Regions from separate parts of the Actinomadura geliboluensis genome, predicted to be linked through region 1. Evidence: riboswitches for the same ligand, from Rfam matches in the RefSeq annotation. Region 1 holds a riboswitch; the other holds the start of a gene.
The links. A riboswitch is a leader RNA that binds a small molecule or an ion and turns the genes downstream of it on or off. The one in region 1 is predicted to bind glycine.
Positions count from the first base shown of each region.

Region 2: it holds a riboswitch for glycine, as region 1 does, so the genes downstream of both, gcvT (glycine cleavage system aminomethyltransferase GcvT) here and gcvP (aminomethyl-transferring glycine dehydrogenase) in region 1, are expected to answer to the same signal.

Region 1 is NZ_JBICUA010000012.1:325,564-334,905, forward strand. It holds gene ACGFI1_RS34900 (DUF881 domain-containing protein) at 1-70, shown strand, start outside; gene ACGFI1_RS34905 (small basic family protein) at 93-425, shown strand; gene ACGFI1_RS34910 (DUF881 domain-containing protein) at 422-1,141, shown strand; gene ACGFI1_RS34915 (FHA domain-containing protein) at 1,449-1,985, shown strand; gene ftsR (transcriptional regulator FtsR) at 1,997-2,710, shown strand; gene ACGFI1_RS34925 (bifunctional nuclease family protein) at 2,853-3,323, shown strand; gene ACGFI1_RS34930 (MerR family transcriptional regulator) at 4,050-4,646, shown strand; gene ACGFI1_RS34935 (lysylphosphatidylglycerol synthase transmembrane domain-containing protein) at 4,650-7,154, opposite strand; glycine riboswitch at 7,419-7,513, shown strand; glycine riboswitch at 7,514-7,624, shown strand; gene gcvP (aminomethyl-transferring glycine dehydrogenase) at 7,686-9,342, shown strand, end outside.
Region 2 is NZ_JBICUA010000004.1:212,503-221,844, forward strand. It holds gene ACGFI1_RS15275 (hypothetical protein) at 1-368, opposite strand, end outside; gene ACGFI1_RS15280 (ATP-dependent DNA ligase) at 491-2,083, shown strand; gene ACGFI1_RS15285 (hypothetical protein) at 2,080-3,222, opposite strand; gene ACGFI1_RS15290 (PLP-dependent cysteine synthase family protein) at 3,312-4,409, shown strand; gene ACGFI1_RS15295 (M50 family metallopeptidase) at 4,399-5,697, opposite strand; gene ACGFI1_RS15300 (hypothetical protein) at 5,937-6,308, shown strand; glycine riboswitch at 6,370-6,465, shown strand; glycine riboswitch at 6,470-6,558, shown strand; gene gcvT (glycine cleavage system aminomethyltransferase GcvT) at 6,632-7,720, shown strand; gene gcvH (glycine cleavage system protein GcvH) at 7,736-8,125, shown strand; gene ACGFI1_RS15315 (serine hydroxymethyltransferase) at 8,122-9,342, shown strand, end outside.

The DNA.
Region 1 (9,342 bases):
GGCGCGGCTGCCCGCGGCGGGCACGGTCCGGCCGCGGTACGCCGGCCCCCGCCCGGAGGACGGCCAGTGAGCGGGGAGGAGGTGGCCCGGGGATGATCGCGCTGATCGGGCTCGTCATCGGGGTGGCGCTCGGCCTCGTCCTGCAGCCGGACGTGCCGCTGTGGCTGCAGCCCTACCTGCCGATCGCGATCGTGGCCGCGCTCGACGCCATGGTCGGCGGCGTCCGGGCCCGGCTGGAGGGGATCTTCGACGAGCGGGTCTTCGTGGTCTCCTTCGTCGGCAACACCCTCATCGCCGCGCTGATCGTCCTCCTCGGCGACCAGCTCGGCGTCGGCTCGCAGCTGTCCACCGGCGTCGTGGTCGTGCTCGGCATCCGGATCTTCGCCAACGCGGCCGGCATCCGGCGGAAGCTGTTCGGCGCATGACCGGCGACCACCCGGACGAGCGCCGGGACGAGCGCCGCGAAGAGCGGGCGCCGCGGGGCCCGCGCGGCCCGCTGCGGCCCCGTGCCCGCCGCCTCGCCGCCGGGCTGCTGTGCCTCGTGCTCGGCTTCGCGGTCGTCGCGCAGGTCCGCTCGACGCGGCGGGACACGGCCTTCGCCACCGCCCGGCAGGACGACCTCGTCGAGATCCTGGCCGATCTGGGTCAGCGGTCCGACCGGCTGCGGACCGACCTCGGCGACCTGGAGGCCACCAAGGCCCGGCTGGAGCGCGACGCCGAGGGCGGGACCGCGCTGGAGGAGGCCCGCGAGCGGGCGACGTCCTACGGCATCCTCGCCGGGACGCTCCCGGCCGAGGGGCCCGGCATCGAGCTGCTGATCCAGGACCCGGCGGGCCGCGTCAGGGCGGTCAACCTGCTGGACGCGCTGCAGGAGTTGCGCGACGCCGGCGCCGAGGTCGTCCAGATCAACGACGTCCGCGTCGGGGTCGACACCTACTTCCTGGACGACCGGGGCGGCGTCCAGGTCGACGGGCGGCTCCTCACCGCCCCCTACCGGTTCCTGGCCATCGGCGACCCCCACACGATGGCCACCGCGCTCAACATCCCGGGGGGCCTCGTGCGGACGCTGCAGGGGGCCGGAGCCACCGTCCTGATCACCCCGCGCGCGAAAGTGGCCGTCGGCGCGGTACGGTCTCCCTAGAGGGAACGAACGGGGGGACCGGGCGGCCCGCTCAAGCGTCGCGATGGCGGCGGTCCGCGCGGCGGCGTAGACCTGCGATCATCGACGAATGTAGTTTGGTGCGGTCGGTTCACCGTCCCGGTTGACCCCTCGGGTGATAGCCGCGTAAGTTGCGGCGACCGTCGCGTGAGCGGGGCGGTGAGTTGGACCGTGGTCGGGGGCGGGTCCCCGGCATGGGTTGGGTGAAGGATGCGCGTGGCGCAGGCGGCTCCCGCTGCGGCGGGGCGTCCGCGTGCGGCACGCCGATGGTAGGAGGCCGAGCCGATCGATGCCGAGCGTCTACTGCACGCAGTGCGGTCACGCCAACCCGGATGATGCCCGCTTCTGCTCGAACTGCGGCACTCCGCTGACCCGGAGTCCGGCCGCGCCACCGCCGTACCGCGAGTCGCCCGGCGAGTCCACGTCCACGATCTCCATCGGCGGGTTCGAGGCCCTGGACACCGACACCGGTGCCGAGGAGCAGGCCGGCCCCGACCAGATGGCGATGGAGGCGCTGCCCCCGGGCACCGCGCTGCTCGTCGTCAAGCGCGGGCCGAACGCGGGCAGCCGCTTCCTGCTCGACAAGGACCGCACGTCCGCGGGGCGGCACCCCGAGAGCGACATCTTCCTGGACGACGTCACCGTGTCCCGGCGGCACGCCGAGTTCGCCCGCCAGGGCGGCACCTTCTCCGTCCGCGACGTCGGCAGCCTCAACGGCACCTACGTCAACCGGCAGCGGATCGACCAGGCCGGCCTGTCCGGCGGCGACGAGGTGCAGATCGGCAAGTTCCGGCTGGTGTTCCTGACCAACCCGGCGCACGGCTGACGGGAGAGGCGTTGAACGCGGAGCCGGCCCGGTCCCAGATGACGATCGGGGACGTGCTCGGGCTGCTGCGGCCCGAGTTCCCCGACATCACCATCTCCAAGATCAGGTTCCTGGAGTCCGAGGGCCTGGTCGAGCCGGAGCGCAGCCCCGCCGGCTACCGCAAGTTCGGCTCCGCCGACGTGGAGCGGCTCCGCTTCGTCCTGACCGCGCAGCGCGACCACTACATGCCGCTGCGCGTGATCAGGCGGCATCTGGAGGCCAGCGACCGCGGCGAGAACGTCCCGCCGCTCGGGGACCGCGACGCGGGCCGGCGCCCCCGCACCCTCGTGGCCGCCGACACCACGGCGGCCGACCCCGCCGTCCGCCTCACCCGCCGCCAGCTCCTCGACGGCGCCGGCATCGACGAGGCGCTCCTCGCCCGCCTGGAGGAGTACGGGCTCGTCCACCGCACCGGCGCGTACTACGAGGGCGAGGCCCTCGGCATCTGCCGGGTCGCCGCCGAGCTCTGCGAGTTCGGCTTCGAGGTCCGGCACCTGCGCGCCGTGAAGGCCGCCGCCGACCGCCAGGTCGGCCTGATCGAGCAGATGGTCACGCCGCAGCTGCGCCGCCGCAGCCGCGGCGCCCACGAGGAGGCCGCCGAGACCGCCCACGCGATCGCCGCGCTGTCGGTCCGGCTCCACGCCGCCCTGGTCAGCGCGGGTCTGCGCGAAAGCCTCGACCACTGATCATGGGCGCCGCGGAGGATTTTCCCGCACCCGCGGCGCGACGAGCTGTCCGGGCCTGGGTGTACGTTGGCTACATGGTTCGGTCAGGAATCGATCCGCTGCACGTGGTGATCGAGACAGCGAGAACCAGCAGGGAGCCGCAGTGAAGCAGATGGAGGTCGTCGGCGTCCGGGTCGAGATGCCCTCCAATCAGCCGATCGTCCTGTTGAAGGAGACGGAGGGCGATCGCTACCTGCCCATCTGGATCGGGGCGGTCGAGGCGACGGCGATCGCCTTCGCCCAGCAGGGGGTGCTGCCCGCGCGGCCGCTCACCCACGACCTGTTCCGCGACGTCCTGGACGCCCTCAGCGTCCAGCTCCGCACCGTCAACATCACCGCCCTGCGCGAGGGCATCTTCTTCGCCGACCTGATCTTCTCCAACGGCGTCGAGGTCAGCGCCCGCCCGTCCGACTCCATCGCCCTGGCCCTGCGCACCGGCGCCACGATCTTCGCCAGCGAGGACGTCCTCGAAGAGGCCGGCGTCGCCATCCCCGACGAGCAGGAGGACGAGGTCGAGAAGTTCCGCGAGTTCCTCGACACGATCTCCCCCGAGGACTTCGGCCGAGCCGGCTAGCTCCCTCCGGTTGGGCAATCCGCGCTCGCAAGCGAAGCTTGCTCCCCACGCCCCTCGTCGTTTGTGCCCACCTAGGCGCCCCCCGGGACCTCCGCTGCGGGCTTCGCCCATGACTAGGGCGGGGTGTGGCGGGGGTAGGTCTCGTTCGTCAGACTCCGTCGTTGTGTCCGGCGCCGGGGAGGGCCCCTGGGGTCTTTCTGCGGGGGTGTGGGGTGGGCTCGCTGCCGAGAAATTTCTGCTGCGGTTCTGGGAGTGGCGTCGTGTGGTGTTGGTCACGTGGGTGCTGCGGGTGTTGCTTGTGGGGGATGGGCGTTGGGCGGGTTGGTGAGGGGAATGTGGTCGGACGGGGAGCTGGTGGGTTTGTGGTGGTCAGGGAGGTTTCCTGAGAGGCGACTCGATTACTGTGCGTGACTGTTTGGTGGTTCGTGGGGCGGGGCGGACGGGGGCTTGGTGCGGGGTGGGTAGGTGTGGTGAAGGGCAGTGATAAATGCCGCATCGTCCTGGACCTGGCGGTTTTTGGGGGCCGTGCTTCGGGGTAGGAGTCGGTGGGTGGCGGAGGTGCGCAGTTTGCCCACGTGAAGCCGGTTCATCCGGGCATGCGACGCGCCGACGATGAACGTTGACCACACCCTGACCGGCACCTACCGTGCTGGTGGAACACCCGTGGTGTAATTCGTCAAACCCCCTTGACGAACCGCCACGGGATGATAGAAGCCGGAGGTCCGCGTGGCGGTGAGCAGCGGCGAGGGCAAGGCGACCCCCGACAGGCACGTGGCGTCCCGCCGTGCCGGAGAGCAGGGGCTGCTCTTCGACACGCAGGTGTCCGCGCCGCCGGAGGATGTCGGCTACCGGGGCCCGACGGCGTGCGCCGCGGCGGGGATCACCTACCGGCAGCTCGACTACTGGGCGCGCACGAAACTCGTGGAACCGAGCGTGCGCGCGGCGCAGGGATCGGGCAGCCAGCGGCTGTACAGCTTCCGCGACATCCTCGTGCTGAAGGTCGTGAAGCGGCTGCTGGACACGGGCGTGTCGCTGCAGCAGATCCGGACGGCCGTGACCCACCTGCGGGACCGCGGCGTCCAGGACCTCGCGCAGATCACGTTGATGAGCGACGGCGTCAGCGTCTACGAGTGCACGTCCGCTGACGAGGTCGTCGACCTGCTGCAGGGCGGGCAGGGCGTGTTCGGCATAGCGCTGGGCCGGGTGTGGCAGGAGGTGGAGGGGAGCCTCGCGCAGCTCCCCGGCGAACGCGCCGCCGCGGACCCTATCGAGCACCCCCACGATGAGCTCGCCAACCGGCGCCGCGCGCGCCGGACCGGCTGACGCTCAGAGCGCCTCCTTGCGCTGGAGGAAGGCGAACGCCCCCCAGCCCGGCAGCACGGGCAGCCACAGCGTGAAGAGCCGGTAGAGCAGCACCGCGGACGTCGCGGTCTCCGCGGACAGCCCGGAGATCGTCAGCGCCAGGGTGAGGGCGCCCTCGACGGCCCCCAGACCGCCCGGCGTCGGCGCCGCGGACCCGACCGCGTTCGCGGTGAGGAACACCAGCACCACCGTCGTCCAGGGCAGCGACCCGCCGAACGAGCGGATCGACGCGTCCAGGCACAGGACGAACGCCAGCGTCAGCAGCAGGCTGCCGCCGATCCCGGTGAACAGCTTCGTCGGGGACTGCAGGACGTCCACTAGGCGGGGCACCACGCCGGAGAACATGCTCCGCAGCCGCGAGGCCACCACCCGGCGGACGCGCGGGACCGTCAGCGCCAGCCCGGCGACCAGGCCCAGCGCCAGCACCGCGATCACGATGGTGCGGGACGGCGCCAGGTCCTGCGTGGCCTTCGCCGTCGAGCCGGTGATGAACCCGAACAGCACCAGCAGCAGGATGTGCGTGACCAGCCCGACGAGCTGCGACGCGCCGACGCTCGCGACGGCCAGGGCCGGCCGCACCCCCGAGCGCTGCAGGTAGCGGGTGTTGACCGCGACGCCGCCGACGGCCGCCGGCGCGACCAGCTTCACGAACGACGCGGCGAGCTGCACCAGCACCGTCCGGCCCAGCGGCAGCCGCTCCGGGACGAACCCCATCAGCATGAGCGCCGCCCCGACGTAGGTCAGCGCCGCCGCGCCGAGGGCCGCGGCGACCCAGTGCCAGCTCGCCGTGGCCGCCAGGTACCCGACGTCCAGGCTGGTCACCTGCGGGATGACGATGTAGGCGGCGATCGACAGCGCCACCACGCTGAAGATCGTCCTCGGCCGGAACCGCTCCAGCCGGGCCGGGGCCGCCTCGGTCTCCGGCTTCAGCCGGACGATCTGCTCCCGGATGCGGGTGAGCAGCTCCCGGTCGCGCCCCAGCGCGGCGCGGGTGGCGCGGGACAGCGCCACCCGCTGCAGCAGCGGCACCGCCCCGCCGAGGGCCTCCTCGCCGAGCACGGACGCGGCGGTCCGCACGGCCCGCTCGGGGCCGGCCCGCAGCGCGAGGGTCGTGAGGAGCTGCGCCAGGTCGAGGCGCAGCACCAGGTCGCCCGCGGCGGTCTCCCCGGCCCGCAGGTCGGTGACGTAGGCGAGGCCGTCCTCGCCGATCAGCAGCGCCCGGTCCTCCAGCCGCCGGTGCGCGAGCCGGCCGCCCTGCAGCGCCCGGAACTGCCGCCAGACGTCGGTCAGCAGCTCGTCGGTGACCTCGCCGTCCGGCACGTCGCCGAGCCGCCGGCCCGGCACGTGCTCGTAGGCCAGCAGCGCCGCCTCCGTGCCGACCTCGCAGGTGCCGGCCAGCCGCGGGGTCCGCACGCCCGCCGCGTCGACCGCGTACGCCATCAGCGACTCCTGCTCCAGGGACCGGCGCAGCGACCGCAGCGTCCGCCCGCTGGTCGCGGCGCGCAGCCGCAGCAGCCGCCAGATCCGGTACAGCAGGCCGGCGGTCTGCTGGTCCCGGTCCAGGACGCGGACCTCCAGGTCCCAGTCGCCGTGCGCGCCGCGCCCCGCGGGCACCCGGGCGCCGTACCCGCCGGCGGCGGACGGGCCGAGGACGACGCCGTAGCGGCGGCCGTCCTCGGTGTCGTCGGCGGGCTCGTCCAGCCGCGCGCCCCGCTCCGGCCGCATCCCGAGCCGCTCCAGCGCCGCGACCACCGCCGTCCCGGACGGCCGCGGGTTCGGCGTGCCGACGGCGTACAGGGTGCCGTGGCCGATGGCGCGGCCGAGGAAGTAGGTGGCCGCGAGGGCGGCGACGGACGCGTACGACGCGGTGAGCCCGGTCAGCGCCGCCAGCCCGATCATGATCCAGGTCGCCGCCTGCCACCGGGTGCGCCCCGCCATCCCGACGGCGGTGGCGAACGCGATCACGGGGGCGATGTCGGTGTGCACGGGCGCGGTCTCGGTGCCGCCCCAGATCAGCGAGTCCAGCACGCCGCCGGGGGCGGCCCGCACCACCAGGTCGTCCAGCCCCACGGTGATCCCGAAGGCGATCACGGCGGCCAGCAGCGCGATCGCGACGCGCGTCCCGTCCTTGTGGAACAGCCGCTCCACCGCGAACGCGACCGGCACCGCCAGCACCCCGAAGCTGGACACCAGCGTCGCGAGCGTCAGCAGCAGCCGGGGCGCGTGCGCGGTGCCCTCGGCGATGTCGGTCTGCAGGCCGTGCGTGGTCTGCTGCGCGATCGACACCAGCAGCATCACCGCCGCCAGCCCGGCCAGCGACGCCGCGAACCTGATCGCGTCGGTGGGCCGGCGGATCCGGTCCGGCAGGGCGGGCTCGTCGACCGGCGCCCCGGCGGGCGCGCCGCGCGCCGCGCGCACCGCGCCGTCGTGGGTCTGCGTCACGCCGCTACCGCCCGGGCCGTCCGTCATCGTGATCAGCGTCCCAGAACCGGCGGCGCGCCGTCGAGCGCCGGGACGCCTCCCGGCCGGTCGCGCGTGCACCCCGCAGCCCCATCTCCGCCCCCGTGGCCCGAGGTCCGTCTTGTCCCAGGTGAATCAGCACATCGTACCGGCCGGTACCGGTCCGGCACCGGGGGACGCCCTCCGTGTCCGCGGCGGGGTGACCCCGTCCCGCCGGGGCCGCGGCGGCGGCCGGGACCGGTCTTTGGGTAGGGTTCGGTCAGGACATGCCGTCGACCCTGGGCGGGAGAGCCCCCGCGCCGCCAGCGCGGGGCGCCGAAGGGGCAACCTCCCCGGAACCTCTCAGGCAAAAGGACCGCTCGGGCGAGGCACCTCTGGAAAGCAGGCGTCGTTCCCCGCGCGCGGGGAACGCGGCTCACCGAAGGGGAAACCCCGCCGCGCGGGTGAAGCTCTCAGGTGCCGATGACAGAGGGGGAGACCGGCCGCCGGCCCGCGCGCCGGCGGTGGCCCTGAGCGACCGCAGCAGCCAGGAGGCTCTCCATGACCGCGCAGTTCTTCGCCCCCGTGGCTTCGCCGCAGCACGCCCGCACCGCGTTCGCCGACCGGCACATCGGCCCCGGCCCGGCCGACCGCGACCGGATGCTCGCCGCGATCGGCTACTCCGGCGCCGAGGCGCTGATCGACGCCGCGGTCCCCGCCGCGATCCGCACCTCCCGCCCGCTGGACCTGCCGCCCGCGCTGAGCGAGCCCGCCGCGCTGGCCCGGCTCCGCGAGCTGGCGTCCCGCAACACCGTGCTGACCTCCATGATCGGGCTCGGCTACCACGGGACGACGGTCCCGGGCGTGATCCTGCGCAACGTCCTGGAGAACCCGGGCTGGTACACCGCCTACACGCCGTACCAGCCGGAGATCTCCCAGGGGCGGCTGGAGGCGCTGCTGAACTTCCAGACGGTGGTCGCCGACCTGACCGGCCTGCCCGTCGCCAACGCCTCCATGCTGGACGAGGGCACCGCCGCCGCCGAGGCGATGGCGCTCGCGCACCGCGCGTCCAGGCGCAAGGACCCGGGGACGTTCCTCGTCGACGCGGACGCGCTTCCGCAGACGATCGAGGTCGTCCGGACGCGCGCCGTCCCGCTCGGCATCGAGGTGGTGACCGCCGACCTGTCCGAGGGCCTCCCGGACGGCGACTTCTTCGGCGTGCTGCTGCAGTACCCGGGCGCGTCCGGCGCCGTCCGCGACCTGGAGCCGGTGATCGCGCAGGCGCACGAGCGCGGCGCCAAGGCCGTCGTGGCCGCCGACCTGCTCGCGCTGACGCTGCTGCGCCCGCCGGGGGAGTCGGGCGCCGACATCGCGGTCGGGTCGGCGCAGCGGTTCGGCGTCCCCTACGGTTTCGGCGGGCCGCACGCCGGCTACATGGCGGTCGGCGAGGGCCTCCAGCGGCAGCTGCCCGGACGCCTCGTCGGCGTGTCCGTCGACGCGGACGGCGCCCTCGCCTACCGGCTGGCGCTGCAGACGCGCGAGCAGCACATCCGCCGGGAGAAGGCCACCAGCAACATCTGCACCGCGCAGGTCCTCCTGGCCGTGATGGCGAGCATGTACGCGGTGTACCACGGCCCCGAGGGGCTGGCCGCGATCGCGCAGCGCGCCCACCGCCGGGCCGCCGAGATCGCCGCGGGGCTGCGGGCCGCCGGCGTCGAGGTCGTGCACGGCGCCTTCTTCGACACCGTCCTCGCCCGCGTGCCGGGCCGGGCCGCCGAGGTCGTCGCCGCCGCCCGCGAGCGCGGCGTCAACCTGCGCCCGGACGGCCCCGACCGCGTCGGGATCGCCTGCGACGAGACGACGCTGCCCGAGCACGTCACCGCCGTGCTGGAGGCGTTCGGCGCCGCGCCCGCCGGCGACGCCGCCGAGGCGATCCCGGACGCGCTGCGCCGGGAGAGCCCCTACCTGACCCACCCGGTGTTCCACGCGCACCGCTCCGAGACCGCGATGCTGCGCTACCTGCGCCGCCTCCAGGACAAGGACATCGCGCTCGACCGCTCGATGATCCCGCTCGGCTCCTGCACGATGAAGCTGAACGCGACCGCCGAGATGGAGCCGATCACCTGGCCGGAGTTCGCCGACATCCATCCGTTCGCGCCGGTCGACCAGGCCGCCGGCCACCTGGAGCTGATCGGCGAGCTGGAGGACGCCCTCGCCG
Region 2 (9,342 bases), on a different contig from region 1:
TCCTTCGAGGTGTACGTGCACGTGGTGAGCGTCGAGTTCGCGCTCTGCCGCTCGCTCGCCTTCGGGACCGCCTTCGCCACGGTCTCCGCCGCGACCGTCCCGCACGGCGGCGGCAGCGCCCGGACGATCCCCTGCGCAGCCTCGGACGGCGAGGGCTCGGACGGCGAGGGCTCGGCCGTACTGGGCGTCACCGCGGCCCGATCCGTCTTCCCACCGGGCACGGCCAGGAACACCGCCACCGCCGCACCCGTGAACGCGACCGCCGCCACCAGCAGCACGATCAGCCGCTTCGGCCGCCGCGCCGGAGACGGCGGCTCCGGCCCCGCGTACGGCCGGTGGAACGGTTCGGCCGGAGGGTGCAGCCCCACGTCCCGCTCCTCACTCCCCCGTCGCGTCATGGCCCGCCTCCCGTCAACGTAGTCAGGCGCGCCACCGCTGACCAGGCCCCCCGGCGGTGCCGATTGTCAGACCCCGGAGTCACACTGGGAGGGTGCTGATAGCGGAGATCGCCCGGACGTCGGAGGCGGTGGCGGGCACCTCGGGCCGCAAGGCCAAGGTAACGGCGCTCGCCGAGTGCCTGCGCCGGGCCGACGCCGGCGAGGCCGCCACCGTGGTCGCCTACCTGTCGGGTGAGCTGCCGCAACGCCAGATCGGCGTCGGCTACGCCGCCCTGCGGGACCTCCCGCCGCCCGCCGCCGAGCCGTCGCTGACCGTCCCCGAGGTCGACGCGTCCTTCACCGAGATCGGCGCCGTCTCCGGCCCCGGCTCCGTCACCCGCCGCCGCGACCTGGTCGCCGCCCTCTTCGCCCGCGCCACCCGAGCCGAGCAGAACTTCCTCATCCGCCTCCTGGCGGGCGAACTGCGCCAGGGCGCACTCGACGGCGTGATGGCCGAGGCGATCGCGGCAGCGGCCGAGGTACCGTCCGCCGAGGTCCGGCGCGCGTTCATGCTGCGCGGCTCCCTCGGCCCGGTCGCCACCGCCGCCCTCGCCGACGGCGTCGCCGCCCTCCGCGCCTTCACCCTGGAGGTGGGCCGCCCGGTCAAACCCATGCTGGCCGCCTCGGCCCCGTCCACCGACGAAGCGTTCGCCAAGCTGAAGGCCGAAGCGGCGGTCGAATGGAAGCTCGACGGCATCCGCGCCCAGATCCACATCGCCGACGGCGACATCCACATCTTCACCCGCACCCTGGACGAGATCACCTCCCGCCTCCCCGAAGTGGTGGAGGCGGTGCAGGCACTCCCCGTCCACAAGGCCGTCTTCGACGGCGAACTGATCGCCCTGCGCCCCGACGGCAGCCCCCACCCCTTCCAGGTGACCGCCGCCCGCACCGCCACCCGCACCACGAAGACGACCGAGCAGGTCCCCCTGAGCGTCTTCATCTTCGACGTCCTCTACTTGGAGGAGACACCCGTCCCCACCGAGGTGGCCGACAGTGCTGCGGACGACACCGGCGAGCTGTCTGCGGCCGGTGGGGATTTGCTCGACGCGCCGGGGGCGGAGCGGAATGCGGCCCTGGTGCGGGTCGTGCCGGAGGCCTTGCGGATGCCTCGGGTCGTCACCGGCGATCCGGTGCGGGCCAAGGAGGTGTTCGACGAGGCCGTGGCGCGGGGGCATGAGGGGGTCGTGATCAAGTCGCTCGACACGCCGTACACGGCCGGGCGGCGCGGGGCCGGGTGGATCAAGGTGAAGCCCCGGCACACGCTCGACCTCGTGGTGCTGGCCGTGGAGTGGGGGCACGGGCGGCGGCAGGGGCTGCTGTCGAACCTGCACCTGGGCGCGCGCGACCCCGAGACGGGCGGGTTCGTCATGCTCGGGAAGACGTTCAAGGGGCTCACCGACGAGCTGCTCGCCTGGCAGACGAAGAAGCTCCGCGAGCTGGCCGTGCGCGAGGACGACTGGGTCGTGCACGTCCGGCCCGAGCTGGTCGTGGAGATCGCGTTCGACGGCGTCCAGCACAGCCCGCGCTACCCGGGCGGCATCGCACTGCGGTTCGCGCGGGTGCTGCGGTACCGGCCCGACAAGACCGCCGCCGAGGCCGACACGATCGAGACCGTGCGCGCCGTCGCCCCCGTCATGGACTAGGCGTCGCGCTTTCCCGGGGTCGGGGCGGCGGGTTCCTCCGGGGGCGGCGAAGGGACGCGGCCGCCGGGGCGCAGGCCGCCCGCGAAGTCGTCGCGGGGGCGGCGGACGCGGCGGGCCGCGGCGCGGGCGCGCATGCGCGACGCGGCGCGGCCGCGGACGCGCGGCAGGGTGCGGGTCGTCTCGCGGCGGGCGGCGGCCCCGCCGCGCGCGGCGAACTGGCGGCGGACGCCGCGGGCCGCGCGGCGGGCGGCACGGCGCTCGGCCCGGCGGTCCGCGCGGGCCCTGGCCTTGCGCTGGGCGCGGGCGGCGGCGCGGCGCTCCGCCCGTTCGAGGCGGCGCAGCCGGGCGCGCTCGGCGGCGTCGGCGCCGCGCTGCAGCAGCTCCGGCGGGAGGAGGTCGTGCCGTCCCGCGATGAACTCCTGCACCCAGATCTTGCCGCGGATCAGCGGGCGGCGGAACTGCCGCTCCCGCCGGACGGCCCGCTGGTGGCGGCGCGAGTCGGGGGCGTACCGCCAGCGTGCCCACGGCGAGCCGGGCCGCGCCACCCGGATCGCGCCGACGATCAGCAGGGCGGGCATGAACAGGCCGATGAGGCCCGTCCAGATCTTGCCCTTGAGCAGGGTGATCACCGCGAACACCAGGTTCACGACCAGGGACGCGACGTAGACGCGGGTGAGGATGCCGGTGCCGGGGTCGGGCGCGATGCCCTCGTAGCCCAGCGGGCGGATGCCGAGCAGCAGCAGGCCCGTCACCGCGATCGCGACGAACACCGCGTCGACGGACGCGCGGCCCTTCTCCGTCCAGTACACGTCGCTGAGGTGCAGGATCAGCGCGAACTCGTCCAGCACGAGGGCGGAGCCCATGCCGAACACGACGGCGGCCGCCACGTTGAGGCCGGTGTAGGCGTCCGGGACGGCGAGGCTCCCCACGCCGCCCGCCAGCATCAGCACCACGCCGAACACGACGTGGTGGATGTGCAGGTCGCCCGCGGTCACGTTGCGGAACCACCAGCGCACGTCCGCGCGGATGAGCCGCACGTTGACCCGCGTCAGCACGAACGTGACGAGGAACGCGACGAAGAAGCCGAACAGCGGCAGCCGCCCGGCCGCCGTGATCCGCTCGTCGAACATCTCGATCATCTGCCCCCCGCTGCCTCCATCATGCACCCGCGACATGCACGGATATCGTGGGACCCGGCCGATCAGCGACGATCGAGGGGAAGGCCGCCGTGAGCCGCACCGTGGACCGCTGCGATCCCGGATACCGGGCGTGGATCGCCGAGGCGATCCGGCTCGTCGACGCCGACGCCAACCGCAGCGCCGACACGCACCTGCACGTGTTCCCGCTGCCGCCGGAGTGGGGCATCGACCTCTACCTGAAGGACGAGTCCGTCCACCCGACCGGTTCGCTGAAACACCGGCTCGCCCGGTCGCTGTTCCTGTACGGGCTCGCGAACGGCTGGATCCGGCAGGACACGACGATCATCGAGGCGTCCAGCGGGTCCACGGCGGTGTCGGAGGCGTACTTCGCGCGGCTGCTCGGCCTGCCGTTCATCGCGGTGATGCCCGCCTCGACCAGCCCGGAGAAGATCCAGCTGATCGAGTTCCAGGGCGGCCGCTGCCATCTGGTGGACGACCCGTCCTCGATCTACGACGAGTCGCGGCGGCTCGCGGCCGAGTGCAACGGCCACTTCATGGACCAGTTCACCTACGCCGAGCGCGCGACGGACTGGCGCGGCAACAACAACATCGCCGAGTCGATCTTCGAGCAGATGCGGCTGGAGCGGTTCCCGGAGCCGTCCTGGGTCGTGGTCGGCGCGGGCACCGGCGGGACGTCCGCGACGATCGGCCGGTACGCCCGGTACCGGATGTTCCAGACGCGGCTCGCGGTCGTCGACCCGGAGGGCTCGGCGTTCCACGGCTCGTACGCCGACGGCGACCCGGAGCGGACGGCGGCGGGCTCGCGGATCGAGGGCATCGGCCGGCCGCGCGTCGAGCCCTCGTTCCTGCCGACCGTCATCGACCGGATGATCCAGGTGCCGGACGCGGCGTCCGTCGCGGCGATGCGCTGGACGGCCGAGGTCAGCGGCCGCAGCGTCGGCGGCTCGACCGGCACGAACATGTGGGGCGCGGCGGAGCTGATCGCGCAGATGCGGGCGCGCGGCGAGCGCGGCAGCGTCGTCACGCTGATCTGCGACGGCGGCGAGCGCTACGCGGGCACCTACGGGTCCGACGCGTGGCTCGCCGGGCAGGGCCTCGACATAGCGCCCTACCTGGCCGCGCTGGACGCGTTCCTGAAGACCGGCGAGCTGCCCGCTATCCCGTGACGGTGACGGGGTTCACCAGGTCGGCGTAGATCAGCAGGCCGCCCATGACGATCAGCACGACGGCCATCACGTACGTCACCGGCAGCGCCTTGGCGACGTCCACGTAGCCGGGGTCGGGGCGGCGGAAGACCTTCGCGAACGCCTTCTTCACCGCCTCCAGCAGCGCGCCGGCGATGTGGCCGCCGTCCAGCGGCAGCAGCGGGACGAGGTTGAACAGCCCGACCGCGAGGTTCAGCGAGCCGAGCAGCATCACGAAGAAGGACACCTTCTCCGCGTTGGTGTAGTCGCTGGAGGCGGCGACCTCGCCGCCGATCCGGCTGACGCCGACGACGCCGACCGGGCCGTTCGGGTCGCGCTTCTCGTCGCCGAAGGCGGCGTTCCAGACGCCGACCATCTTCTGCGGCATCCGCACCAGCGCGCCGGTGGTGCGGCTGGTCAGGTCGACCATCGTGCTCGCGACCGCGCCGGGGCCCTGCCGCTCGATCGCGCTGGTCGGGGTGATGCCGAGGAACCCGACGTTGACGATCTTGTCCTGGTCCTTCAGGTCGTACATCTGGTTGCGGGTGACCGGCACGCTCAACTGGACGTCCCGCCCGTCCCGCTCGACGGTCATCGGGACGGTCCTGCCGCCGTTGTCGCGGATCAGCACCCGCAGCTTCTCGTAGTCGTCGATCTTCTTGCCGCCGAACGCGACGATCTTGTCACCGGGCTTGAGCCCCGCCTGCGCGGCCGGGGTCGGGGCGGCGTTCTTCGGGCATTCCGTCGTCTGCGACTGGCTGGCGGGCACCATGCATTCGAGGACCTCGCCGATCACCGGCTGCGCCCGCATGGTGCCGATGCCCATCAGCAGGATCGCGAAGAACATCACCGACAGCAGCAGGTTCATCGCGGGCCCGCCGAACATGATGAGCAGCTTCTGCCACCACTTCTTGGCGTAGAACACGCGGTCCTCGTCGCCGGGGCGGATCTCCTCCAGGGCGGCGCCGCGCGCCGACTCGATGAGGCCCTGCCACGGCCCGGTGCTGACCTGCCGCACCTGCCCGGGGGCGTCGCCCTTGCGCGGCGGCAGCATCCCGATCATGCGGATGTAGCCGCCGAGCGGGATCCACTTCACCCCGTACTCGGTCTCGCCCTTGCGCTTGGACCACATCGTCGGGCCGAAACCGACCATGAACTGGGTGGTCCGCACCTTGAACAGCTTGGCGAACGAGAAGTGCCCGAGTTCGTGCAGCGCGATGGACACGAGCAGGCCGAAGAACAGGATCAGCATCCCCGCCAGGTAGACCATCCGGCATGCCCCTCAGCTCGTCCCCCCGCGCCCACCGCGGGTGATCTCCAACGACCAACTCAGAGTACGCGACCCGTCCTGTCCCGGTTTAAGTCAATCAAGGAACCGGTGCAGCGAGAGGAGCGCTCGGGCCGGGCGGATTTGAGGAGAGGTGCTAAGTCGCGGCGGCGTCATTGGCATGCGCCGTGATAGCGGCGGGGCGGCGAACGCGCGCATTATGAGCGGTCTCACCCCGGTCCATGGAGGTTGTCACCTTGAAGCGCGGTCTTGTAGCGGTGCTGGCGCTGGGTCTGGCGCTCAGCGGGTGCGGGGGCTCCGACGACGGCGGCGGGGACGCGCGGGCGTCGGCGCCGCCCACCCCGGCGGCCTCGGCACCGGCCTCGGCGCCGTCCGGGACGGCGACCGGCAAGCCCGGCACGACGGCCGCGCCCGTCCCGCCGGGGGTGTCCCAGGCGACCCAGGCGTTCAACGACTGCATGCACGAGCAGGGGGTCGAACTGCCGTCTCCGAACCCGACGTCCACCCCCGCGAAGAAGGACCTGGAGAAGATCAAGGCGGCGCTGCGGACCTGCGTGAAGTCGATGTCGGCGTCCCCGCCGCCCACCGGCTGAGGGCGGGCGGCCGGCGGGTGGTCGCCGGGCGGGGCCGCTGCTAGATTTGGCGGAAAGCCGTTGACCCCGTGCGGGAGAGTCCCACGCAGCCGGTGTGGGACGCCGAAGGAGCAAATCCTCCCCGGAACCTCTCAGGCCCACGGACCGCACGGGCAAGGCGACCTCTGGAAAGCGGGGACCCGGTCCCCCGCCGAAGGTGAAAACCCGCCGCCCGCCGGCGGGTGAAGCTCTCAGGCGCCGATGACAGAGGGGGAGGCACCGAAACGCCCGGTGCGCGAGTGGGACGATGGACCACGCGCGCCCGTGACGAAGGAGCCGAACCCATGTCCGCCGATCCGAAGACCACTCCGCTGCACGACGTCCACCGCGACCTCGGCGCGAACCTCGTCGACTTCGCCGGCTACCTGATGCCGCTGCGCTACAAGAGCGAGACCGCCGAGCACCAGGCCGTCCGCACCGGGGCCGGCCTGTTCGACCTGTCGCACATGGGGGAGATCTTCCTCTCCGGGCCGGACGCGGGCGCCGCGCTCGACTACGCGCTGGTCGGGAACCTGTCGACGATGCCGGTCGGCAAGGCCCGCTACACGATGATCTGCGCGCCGGACGGCGGCGTCCTCGACGACCTGATCGTCTACCGGCTCGCCGACGAGACGTGGATGGTCGTGGCGAACGCGGCCAATTCCGACGTCGTGCGGGACGCGCTGGCCGAGCGCGCCACCGGCTTCGAGGCGGCCGTCGACGACCGCTCCGCCGCGTACGCGCTGGTCGCCCTCCAGGGTCCGCGCTCACAGGGAATTCTCGAAGAGTTCACCGACGCGCCCGTGGGCGACCTCAAGTACTACGCGATCCTCGCCGGACGCGTCGCGGGCGTGGACGCGCTGATCGCCCGCACCGGCTACACCGGCGAGGACGGCTTCGAGCTGTTCGTGGACGCCGCCGACGCCGTCGCGCTGTGGCGGGCGCTCGCCGCGGTCGACGGGGTCGTCCCGGCGGGCCTCGCCGCGCGCGACTCGCTGCGCCTCGAAGCGGGCATGCCGCTGTACGGCAACGAGCTGACCGCCGAGACGACGCCGTTCGAGGCGGGCCTCGGCCGGGTCGTGAAGCTGGACAAGACCGTCGATTTCGTGGGCAAGACCACCCTGGCGGCGCAGGCCGCGACGCCGCCGGGCCGTAGGCTCGTGGGACTGGTCGCGCGCGGGCGTCGCGCGCCACGGAAGGGGTACCAGGTCGTCACGTCCGGCGGCACGCCGTGCGGCGTCGTGACGAGCGGGGCCCCTTCCCCCACACTGGGCAAGCCGATCGCCCTGGCCTACCTCGACAGCGGCGTCGAGGAGACGGAACTGGCCGTGGACGTCCGCGGCCGGCCCGAGCCGGTGGACGTGGTGGCCCTGCCCTTCTACAAGCGTTCCTGAGAGAAGAGAGAGATCGTGAGCGTTCCGGAGCAGCTCCGCTACAGCGAAGAGCACGAGTGGGTGTCCGGCCTCGGCGGTGAGGACGGGATCGTCACCGTCGGCATCACCGCGCACGCCGCCGACGCCCTCGGGGAGATCGTCTACCTCGAGCTGCAGCCCTCCGAGGGCGACACCGTCGAGGCGGGCGAGCCGTGCGGCGAGGTCGAGTCCACCAAGTCGGTCAGCGACCTCTACTCTCCGGTCAGCGGCGAGATCACCGCGATCAACTCCGCCGTGGTGGACGAGCCGAAGGTCATCAACGACGACCCGTACGGCGAGGGCTGGATCTTCAAGGTCCGGATCAGCGACGAGCCCGGCGACCTGCTCGACTCCGCCTCCTACGAGAAGCTGATCGAGGAGTCATGAGCCTCCACGATTCGCTGGCCGCCGCCGACCCCGAGGTCGCCGAGGCCGTCGGCGCCGAGCTGCGGCGCCAGCAGTCCACGCTGGAGATGATCGCGTCGGAGAACTTCGCGCCGGTCTCGGTGCTGGAGGCGCAGGGCTCCGTCCTGACCAACAAGTACGCCGAGGGCTACCCCGGCCGCCGCTACTACGGCGGCTGCGAGTTCGTCGACGTCACCGAGCAGCTCGCGATCGACCGCGCCAAGGCGCTGTTCGGCGCCGAGCACGCGAACGTCCAGCCGCACAGCGGGGCGCAGGCCAACACGGCCGTGTACTTCGCGCTGCTCCAGCACGGCGACACCATCCTCGGGCTGGACCTCGCGCACGGCGGCCACCTCACGCACGGGATGCGGCTGAACTACTCCGGCAAGACGCTGAACGTCGTGCCGTACCACGTCCGCGCCGAGGACGGCCTCGTCGACATGGACGAGGTCGCCGCCCTCGCCGCCGAGCACCGGCCCAAGATGATCGTCGCGGGCTGGTCGGCGTACCCGCGGCAGCTCGACTTCCCCGAGTTCCGCAAGATCGCCGACTCGGTCGGCGCGCTGCTCATGGTCGACATGGCGCACTTCGCGGGGCTCGTCGCGGCGGGGCTGCACCCCTCGCCCGTCCCGCACGCCGACATCGTCACCACGACGACGCACAAGACGCTCGGCGGCCCGCGCGGCGGGCTGATCCTCGCCCGCGAGGAGTACGGCAAGAAGATCAACTCGGCGGTGTTCCCGGGCATGCAGGGCGGCCCGCTGGAGCACGTGATCGCCGCCAAGGCCGTCGCGCTGAAGATCGCCGCGTCGGAGGAGTTCAAGGCCCGGCAGGCGGCCACCGTCGAGGGCGCGAAGCTGCTCGCCGACCGCCTCCTCGCCGAGGACTCCGCCAAGGCCGGCGTGAAGGTGCTGACCGGCGGCACGGACGTCCACCTCGTCCTGGTCGACCTGGTCGACTCCGAGCTCACCGGCCGCGACGCCGAGGACCGGCTGCACGAGATCGGCATCACGGTGAACCGGAACGCGGTGCCGAACGACCCGCGCCCGCCGATGGTCACCTCCGGGCTGCGCATCGGCACCCCGGCCCTCGCCACCCGCGGCTTCACCGCCGCGGACTTCGCCGAGGTCGCCGACGTCATCGCGCTGGCCCTGCAGCCGTCCTTCGACAAGGACGCCCTCGCGGAACGCGTGAAGGCC